4 regions of the Kitasatospora sp. CM 4170 genome follow, and region 4 is predicted to be linked to each of the others. Evidence: riboswitches for the same ligand, from Rfam matches in the RefSeq annotation. Region 4 holds a riboswitch; each other region holds the start of a gene.
The links. A riboswitch is a leader RNA that binds a small molecule or an ion and turns the genes downstream of it on or off. The one in region 4 is predicted to bind cobalamin.
Positions count from the first base shown of each region.

Region 1 (2,190 bases), 5.3 Mb from region 4:
TGCCTGGGCACCTCCGGCGTGATGTTCCGGCACCTCGGGTTCGGCATGCTCTTCGCCGCGCCGCTGGCCGGCGTGGGCATCACCAGGCTGGTCGGCGCGCACTTCCGCAACCCCCAGCTGGGCATCCTGGCGTGGGTGGTGCTGCTCGCCCTCGGGCTGGAGCAGGCGTCCCTGCGGTACCAGGACGGCCCCGACTCCGGCCGGCTGCTCAGCGTGCTGCGCCTGCACGCCCAGCCGCACGGCGGCCGCTACCTCACCGAGGTGGAGGGGCTGCCGGAGTACTACCTGGGCAGCGTCAGCAAGCCCGACCAGTGGTTCTCGGCCCGCCGGGGCACCGAGTACCAGGACCGGGCCGGCGTGGTGCACCGCGGCGACGACGGCACGGTCACCGCCGTCCGGGACGGCTGGTTCAACCTGGTCGTCCTCGACAGCACCGCGCCGAGCGCCATGAACCGGGCTCTCGCGGACGCTCTCGGGGCCGGCGGGCACTACCGCCTGATCGCTCAGTTCAGCTCCCCGACCGGCGATTCCGGCACGTACAAAGTGTTCCTCCGGTACTGAGCGCGACGGGCCCGCAACTCGGGCCCCGCGACACGCCCGCCACTACATATGGGGCCGTCATACTCAGCCGCCACTAGATGTATGCTCGTCCCTGCTGTCGACGCAGGGGAACCCGGTGGGAATCCGGGACTGCCCCGCAGCGGTGTGCGGGCGGCTCCCATGCAGAGCCCGCGAGTCCGAGTACCTGCCGACGGTGTGCCGGTCGACCTCCCCGCAGAGGCCTTCAGCACCAGCAGTACTTCCGGGCCTCGCGGGCGGGCCGGGGATGACACCGTCGCGCGACGCCGTCCGGCTGCCGCGCCGTGCTCCCCTGCCCCGAACGGCCCGGTGATTCGATCCACCGCCGCCGATCGCCGCCAGGAGAGAGCGCCTTGACCACCGCTGCCTCAGCCACCCTGCCCACCCAGGGGACCAGCTCCGCCACCGCCGACCCGACGGTCACCGACCCGGGCGGCGCTCTGCTGCGGGTGCTGACCGACCGCAGCGCCGACCTTCCGCAGGTGGACCCCGGCCATGTCGCCGCCGCCGCGCTGCGCGGCCGCCACGCCGGCTCGGACTTCGCCGAGCTGCGCGGGCTGGCCGTGGACGCCGCAGCGTCGATGATCGCCGAGGACCCGCAGTACTCGAAGCTGGCCGCCCGGCTGCTCGCGCTGGAGATCGTCGACGAGGCCGCGACCCAGGGCGTGGTCTCCTTCTCCACCTCGATCGCGGTCGGCCACGCCGAGGGTCTGATCGGCGACACCACCGCCGCCCTCGTGGCGAAGCACGCCGCCGTCCTCGACGGCCTGATCGACCCGCAGGGCGACGACCGCTTCGAGTACTTCGGCCTGCGCACCGTGCAGTCCCGCTACCTGCTGCGCCACCCGATCACCCGCAAGGTCGTCGAGACCCCGCAGCACTTCCTGCTCCGCGTCGCCTGTGGCCTGGCGGTCGGCGACAACGAGCAGTCGGTGCGCGAGGTGGCCGAGCTGTACCGCCTGATGAGCCGGCTGGAGTACCTGACCTCCTCGCCGACCCTCTTCAACTCGGGCACCCGGCACCCGCAGATGTCGAGCTGCTACCTGCTGGACTCGCCGCTCGACAACCTGGACTCGATCTACTCCCGGTACGCCCAGATCGCCCGCCTCTCCAAGCACGCCGGCGGCATCGGCCTCTCCTACTCGCGGATCCGCTCGCGCGGCAGCCTGATCCGGGGCACCAACGGCAAGTCCAACGGCATCGTCCCGTTCCTGCGCACCCTCGACTCCTCGGTCGCCGCCGTCAACCAGGGCGGCCGTCGCAAGGGCGCGGCCTGCGTCTACCTGGAGACCTGGCACGCGGACATCGAGGAGTTCCTGGAGCTGCGCGACAACACCGGTGAGGAGGCGCGCCGGACCCACAACCTGAACCTGGCGCACTGGATCCCGGACGAGTTCATGCGCCGGGTCAACGCGAACGAGGACTGGTCGCTGTTCTCCCCGGCCGACGTGCCGGAGCTGGTCGACCTCTGGGGCGAGGACTTCGACGAGGCCTACCGCAAGGCCGAGCTGGCCGGCAAGGCCGTCCGCACCATCCCCGCGCAGACCCTCTACGCCCGGATGATGCGCACCCTGGCGCAGACCGGCAACGGCTGGATGACCTTCAAGGACG
Region 1 is NZ_CP134877.1:5,708,679-5,710,868, reverse strand. Features, by position in the region: gene RMN57_RS24480 (glycosyltransferase family 39 protein) at 1-561, shown strand, start outside; cobalamin riboswitch at 626-768, shown strand; gene RMN57_RS24475 (ribonucleoside-diphosphate reductase subunit alpha) at 957-2,190, shown strand, end outside.
Region 1: another riboswitch for cobalamin. It lies ahead of RMN57_RS24475 (ribonucleoside-diphosphate reductase subunit alpha); the one in region 4 lies ahead of metE (5-methyltetrahydropteroyltriglutamate--homocysteine S-methyltransferase).

Region 2 (2,190 bases), 6.1 Mb from region 4:
GTCGGTCTGCCGCCGCGCGAGCAGCTCCCAGAACCGCTCGCCGACCGGCTGCTCCCGGGTGCCGGCGGCCGCGGCCGCCGGGGCCGGCGAGCCCCAGCTGCCGGCGCCCCAGTGCGAGGAGACCTGGTACTCGTTCTGCAGCACGGTCAGCACGGCGGCGAGGTCCTCCTCGTGCACCGGCACGATCCGGCCGATCGCACGGACGTGCGCCTGCCAGCGCCCGTCCACGCACTGCTTCAGCCGCTGGTCCAGCTCCTCGCGACGGCCCGTCACCGCGACCAGCTCGCGCAACCGCAGCCCGAGCACCTGGGCGAGCGCGTGGGTCTGCGCCTCGTCGCCGTCCCAGCGGTCGGCCGCCTCGGCCTGCTGGTAGTGCCGCAGCGCGAGGCCGATCCGGTGGGCCGCCGCCTCCTGGCCGAGCTCCCGGGCCACCCGGAAGTCCCGCAGCCGGGCCGGACGGACGCCCATCAGCTGGGCGGGCGGGCACCAGAGCGCCCGGGCCAGGGCGATGAACTCCTCCTCGGTCGGGAGCAGCTCGCCGCTCTCCCAGCCGAGCACGTGGGCGGGCAGCAGCCGGACCCCGTGCGCGGCCATCCCCTCGGCGACCTGCTCGGGGGTCAGGCCGAGGCCGGCGCGGTGCGCGCGGGCGGCCGCCGGGGAGAAGGGCACCGGCGGCAGGGCGGGTGGCTGTCTGCGTCGCATGCGCCGACCGTAGGGGTTTGGTCCATCGGCACCCCAGCCGCCGAACGCACGAAGCGGGACTGGAGGTACCTCCAGACGGATGGACGATCCCACAGCCTGTCATGCCCCTGCGGCAGTCATGATCGGAGATAGCGACGTGGTCGGGAACGGTGAAGACCGGGGCGGGGCGGCGTGCTGCCGTGTGACCAACCCCTCCGCGACCTTGGTTGACTCGCGGTTCGGCCGCGTGATGGGATCCTTCAGCCAATACGGAGGCATGCAGAGGAAGCCGGTGCGAGTCCGGCGCGGTCCCGCCACTGTCACCGGGGAGCACGTCCGACACACTTGCCACGGCGAGCCGTCAGAAGCCGCTGGAAGGCGCGGGCGTGCGTTCGACCCGGAAGCCAGGAGACTCTCGCCCCCGGTACGTCGATCCAGGGCGCGGACCCTGAGTGAGGACACGCACGCGATGCAGGCTGCCCAGCCCCACCGAGACCTCTGCTGCCTGCCGTGCGCCCGCTGACCCGCGCCGCCGCCTTCGCCCTGGGCGCCGCCGCCGGCAGCCTCGCCGACGCCCGGTTCGCCGACCCGCGCCGCGGCCACCCGGTGGCGCTCTTCGGCAGCGCGGCCGGCCGCCTGGAGCGCCGGATCTGGCGCGACGACCGGGCCGTCGGCGCCGCCTACACCGCACTCTGCGTGGGCGCCGTCGCGGCCGGAGCGGTGGCCGCCGAACGCCTGCTGGGCCGGCGTCCGGCCGGGCGGGCCGCGCTGGCCGCCGCCGCCACCTGGACGGTGCTCGGCGGCACCTCGCTCACCCGGGAGGCCCGCACCATCGGCCGCTCGCTCGCCGCGGGCGACCTGACGGCGGCCCGGGCCCGGCTGCCGCACCTGTGCGGGCGCGACCCGAGCGCGCTGGACGGGCAGCAGGTGGCCCGCGCGGTGGTCGAGTCGGTCGCCGAGAACACCGCCGACGCCGTGGTGAACGCGCTGGTCTGGGGCGCCGTCGCGGGCACGCCCGGACTGCTGGCCTTCCGCGCCGTCAACACCCTGGACGCGATGGTCGGCCACCGCTCGCCGCGGCACACCCGCTTCGGCTGGGCCTCGGCCCGGCTGGACGACGTGGCCGGCTGGCCGGGCGCCCGGCTGACCGCGCTGCTCACGGTGGCCGCCTCCCCCGAGCCCCGGACCGCCTGGCGGGTCTGGCGCCGGGACGGCTCCGCGCACCCCAGCCCCAACGCGGGCCAGGCCGAGGCGGCCTTCGCCGGCGCCCTCGGCGTCCGCCTCGGCGGGACCCTCCACTACGGCGACCGGGTCGAGCACCGGCCGGTGCTGGGTGCGGAGCTGCGGCCGGTCGGGGTGGACGACATCGAACGGGCCTGTCTGCTCTCCCGGCGGGTGGGCGCGCTGGCCCTGGGTACGACGGTCGCGGGGCACCTGCTGCTCCGGGCGGCCCTGGGCAGGAGGGGAAGGGCATGAGCAACGCACTGCTGGTCGCCGGGACGACCTCGG
Region 2 is NZ_CP134877.1:6,476,891-6,479,080, reverse strand. Features, by position in the region: gene RMN57_RS27625 (transcriptional regulator) at 1-702, opposite strand, end outside; cobalamin riboswitch at 963-1,096, shown strand; gene RMN57_RS27620 (cobalamin biosynthesis protein) at 1,192-2,157, shown strand; gene RMN57_RS27615 (cobyric acid synthase) at 2,154-2,190, shown strand, end outside.
Region 2: another riboswitch for cobalamin. It lies ahead of RMN57_RS27620 (cobalamin biosynthesis protein); the one in region 4 lies ahead of metE (5-methyltetrahydropteroyltriglutamate--homocysteine S-methyltransferase).

Region 3 (2,190 bases), 5.4 Mb from region 4:
CACGAGCTCGTCCGGGACGGCGCCGTAGCTGCGGCTGTCGCTGTCGATCGGCCGGTTGTCGGAGAGCAGCCACCAGCCCTTGGCCCGGCGCTCGGCCGCCCGCTTCACCACCAGCAGGTCCTGCTGGAACGGGTGGCGGAAGACCACCACCGCGCCCGGCCGGATCCGCGCGCCGTAGCGGACCAGCAGCTGGTCGCCCTCGCGCAGGGTCGGCACCATCGAGGGGCCCGCCACGTCGATCAGTCCGAACGGCGCGCCACCCCCCGGGGTGCCGCCCTCCGGTTCCGCCATCCGCGCCACGACTCCTCCTCCCGGCCGGCCGCGTCCAAGTCTGCCGCACCGGCGGCCTCCCGGCCGGTGTCCGGATTGGCCCGGTTCCGACTCCGCCTTTTGACCGAGGCCCACCGCCCGATCGCGAAACCCACGGGCCGGAAGGGTAATCTCGGGCGCGGGAAGACGATCTAAGGAAGGACTCCCATGTTCTCTCGTCTGTTTGCACCTCGCGCCACCGCCCACGCCCACTGCGACCTCCCCTGCGGCGTGTACGACCCGGCGCAGGCCCGGATCGAGGCCGAGTCGGTCAAGGCCACCCAGGAGAAGTACCAGGCCAACGAGGACCCGCACTTCCGCGCCCGCGCCATCATCATCAAGGAGCAGCGCGCCGAGGCCGTCAAGCACCACATCTCGGTGCTGTGGAGCGACTACTTCAAGGCCCCGCACTTCGAGAAGTACCCGCAGCTGCACCAGCTGATCAACGACACCCTGAAGGCCGCCTCGGCCACCAAGGCGTCGACCGACCCGGCCACCGGCCAGGCCCTGCTCGACCTGATCGCCGAGGTCGACAAGATCTTCTGGGAGACCAAGCAGGCCTGATCCCCGATCAGCCCGCACCGACCGCCCCCGTCCGGCCCGCCGGACGGGGGCGGTCGCGTTCTCCGCGGGCCCGGCGCACCCGGTAAGGGTCAAAGGGCCTGATCACTTGTTATGCTGCCAGGGTGCCCCGCGGGGGAAGCCGGTGCGAATCCGGCGCTGACCCGCAACGGTAAGCGGTGCCCCGTGCCCCGCGAGCCCGATCGCCCCGGGGTGCCGACCTCCCGACAACTCGCCGCGGACTGCGAGGGGATGGCGCCCCGGCACGCCTGCGGCCCGGGCGCGATCGCCCGTCGCCGGCCGCGGCCAGAGGCGAAGGCGCGCCACCCGTGACCACCGCAGCGACCGCACCGCCCCCGACGGCGCCCACGCCCGTGCCCGCAGCGGCCCGCCGCCTGCCCACCGGCCCGCTGGCCGCCGGCCTGGCGTCGGCGCTGCTGCTCTCGCTGGTCTGCGGGGTGGCCCTGGGCTCCACCGGACTCGGCTGGTCGCACGTGCTGCGCTTGCTGGGAGCCGGACTGACGGGCGGTCGGCTGCCGGCCGAGGAGGCCGCCGCGTACGCCATCGTCTGGGAGATCCGGCTGCCGCGCACCGTGCTGGCCGCCGTGGTCGGCGCCGGGCTCGCGGCCACCGGGGTCGCCGTGCAGGCGATGGTCCGCAACGCGCTCGCCGACCCGTTCGTCCTCGGCATCTCCTCCGGCGCCGCGGTCGGCGCCAACGCGGTGCTCCTGCTCGGCGCCTTCGCCTCGCTCGGGGTCTGGGCGATCTCGGTCTCCGCGTTCGGCGCGGCGCTGCTCGCCATGGTGCTGGTGTACGCCGCCGCACGGACCGCGGCCGGTCTCACCCCGCTGCGGCTGGTCCTCACCGGCACGGCGATGTCCTACGGCTTCTCGGCGGTGACGGCGCTGATGGTGTTCGCGGCCGCGCGCGGCGAGGCGGCCCGCAGCGCCATGATGTGGCTGCTCGGCAGCCTCGGCGGGGCGACCTGGGGCTCGGTTCCGATCGCCGCCGCCACCGTGCTGGCCGGCCTCGCCCACCTGGCCTGCGCCGCCGGGCGGCTGGACGCGCTGGCGATGGGCGACGAGACCGCCGCCTCGCTCGGCGTGGACGGCGACCGGCTGCGCCGGGAACTGTTCGCCGTGACCGCGGCCGTCACCGGCACCGTGGTGGCGGTCAGCGGCGCGATCGGCTTCGTCGGCCTGATGGTGCCTCACCTGACCCGGATGCTGGTCGGCGCCGGCCACCGCCGGGTGCTGCTGGTCGCCCCCCTCGCGGGCGCGCTGCTGCTGGTCTGGGTGGACATCGTCTCGCGCACCCTGC
Region 3 is NZ_CP134877.1:5,743,240-5,745,429, reverse strand. Features, by position in the region: gene sodX (nickel-type superoxide dismutase maturation protease) at 1-291, opposite strand, end outside; gene sodN (superoxide dismutase, Ni) at 478-873, shown strand; cobalamin riboswitch at 977-1,096, shown strand; gene RMN57_RS24620 (FecCD family ABC transporter permease) at 1,200-2,190, shown strand, end outside.
Region 3: another riboswitch for cobalamin. It lies ahead of RMN57_RS24620 (FecCD family ABC transporter permease); the one in region 4 lies ahead of metE (5-methyltetrahydropteroyltriglutamate--homocysteine S-methyltransferase).

Region 4 (2,190 bases):
GTGCCCTCCCGCAGGCCGCGGGCCAGCAGGGCGACCTCGGCGGCCTTCTGCTCGGCGAAGGCGAGCCAGCGGGCGATCTGCGGATCGACGTCGCGTTCCAGGCCGGCGTCGATCGGCACGTGCAGCAGGGAGCAGGACGGCGCGACGTCGACCCGCCCGGCGAGCCCGAGCAGGGTCGCCAAGGTGGCCAGCGACTTCTCCAGGTCGTTGATCCAGATGTTGCGCCCGTCGACCACACCGGCCACCAGCCGCTTGCCGGGCAGGCCCCCGGCGGCGGCGAGGTCGTCGAGGTTGGCGGCGCCCGGTCCGGTGAAGTCCAGCGCCAGGCCTTCGACCGGGGCCTTGGCGAGCACCGGCAGGGCTTCGCCGAGGCGGTCGAAGTAGCTCGCCACCAGCAGCTTCGGCCGGTCGGCCAGGCCGCCCAGCTCGCGGTAGGCGCGAGCGGCGGCGTTCAGCTCCGCCGGGGTGCGGTCCTGCACCAGCGCGGGCTCGTCCAGCTGCACCCAGGCGGCGCCCGCCGCCCGCAGGTGGGCGAGCAGTTCGGCGTAGACGGGCAGCAGCCGGTCCAGCAGGGTGATCGGCAGGAAGTCCTCGGCCACCCCGGGAGCGGGCTTGGCCAGCAGCAGATAGGTCACCGGGCCGACCAGCACCGGCCGGGCGGCGTGGCCGAGGACGAGGGCCTCGCGCAGCTCGGCGACCGCCTTGGCCGGGTTCGCGGCGAACACCGTGTCGGGGCCCAACTCGGGCACGAGGTAGTGGTAGTTGGTGTCGAACCACTTCGTCATTTCGAGCGGCGCGACGTCCTGGGTGCCGCGTGCCATGGCGAAGTAGCCGTCCAGCGGGTCGGCGTCGACGGCGGCCCGGTGCCGGGCCGGGATCGCGCCCACGGCGACCGTCGCGTCGAGCACGTGGTCGTAGAGCGAGAAGTCGCCGGTCGGGACCTCCCGGACCCCCGCCTCGCCGAGCTGCGCCCAGTTCTCCCGGCGCAGGTCGGAGGCGGTGGCCAGCAGCGCCCCGGCGGTGACCGCGCCCTTCCAGTAGCCCTCGATGGCCTTCTTCAGTTCCCGGCCCCGGCCCTGGCGGGGGTATCCGTACACGGTGGCCACGGTCGCCGCGGCTGCGGACTTCGCTGTCAAGGGACTCTCCTTCGCGAGCCTGGTTCCTCTGGTGCCGGTGACGGCACGAAGGCGCGAAGGGATGACGGACCGGGCGGACGCCCCGCACCCGGGTGCTGCTCCGCCTGTCTGCACGCCGACCCGCCCACGAGGTCACCGGATGGCCGTGCGCGAACGGTCGCGCACGGGCAGTGGCAGGTCTTCGGACTCGCGGGCACGGCCACCCTGGTACCAGGGCGGACACCTACTGGCCGTCGCTTCCCAGACCCGACCCGGGCCCAGTGCGTATGACGGCGGTCGTTCCCGCTCACCGCTGCGGGGCAGTCCCGGATTCCCACCGGGTTCCCTCTTGCGACGCGCCTGCCTGGCGGGCAGGGCGAACCAGCTGCACGGCCAGCTTAGGGGCAGGACGGCGGGCACCGACCAGTGAATCGCTCAAATCGTCCGGATGCTGAGACGCGCCCTGCGACCTCCTCGGCGTCGACGACCGGCCGCGGCGGCGGCCGGGGCGGCGGGAGCCCGGCTCGTCCTCGGACGTGCACGGGTGCGGGCCAGGTGGCAGCGTGGGAAGGAGTCTCGGGTGTGCGGGGACGGCCCAGGTGCAGCGAGAGGCCAGCCAGTGCGGCGAAAGGACAGCCAGGCCCTCGGCGGCGAGGACAAGGGCGAGGCGGCGAGGCGCCGCTCGCCGTGGCGTGGGCTGCCCTCCCGGCTGAGGGTGCGCAGCGTCGCCGGGCAGGTGTTCCTGTGGATGCTGATCGTCGTGGTGCTGCTGATCGGGGCCGCGCTCACAGCGCTCATCCTCCAGGCGCGCAACAACAGTACGAACGGGGCCGAGCAGCGCACGCGCGCCGCGGCGGTCACCCTGGCGCAGGTCCCGATGGTGGTGACGGCGCTGGGCAGCCCCGACCCGACGGCGACGCTGCAGCCGCTGGCCGAGGACGTCAGGAAGAGCGGCGGCTTCGACTACGTCGTGATCTTCAGTCGGGAGGGCATCGCCTACACGGCGCCCAATCCCGAGGAGATCGGGACCCACGTCGTCGGCGCGTACGGGGCGGCCTTCAAGGGGCCGTTCACC
Region 4 is NZ_CP134877.1:387,120-389,309, forward strand. Features, by position in the region: gene metE (5-methyltetrahydropteroyltriglutamate--homocysteine S-methyltransferase) at 1-1,136, opposite strand, end outside; cobalamin riboswitch at 1,291-1,516, opposite strand; gene RMN57_RS01630 (SpoIIE family protein phosphatase) at 1,864-2,190, shown strand, end outside.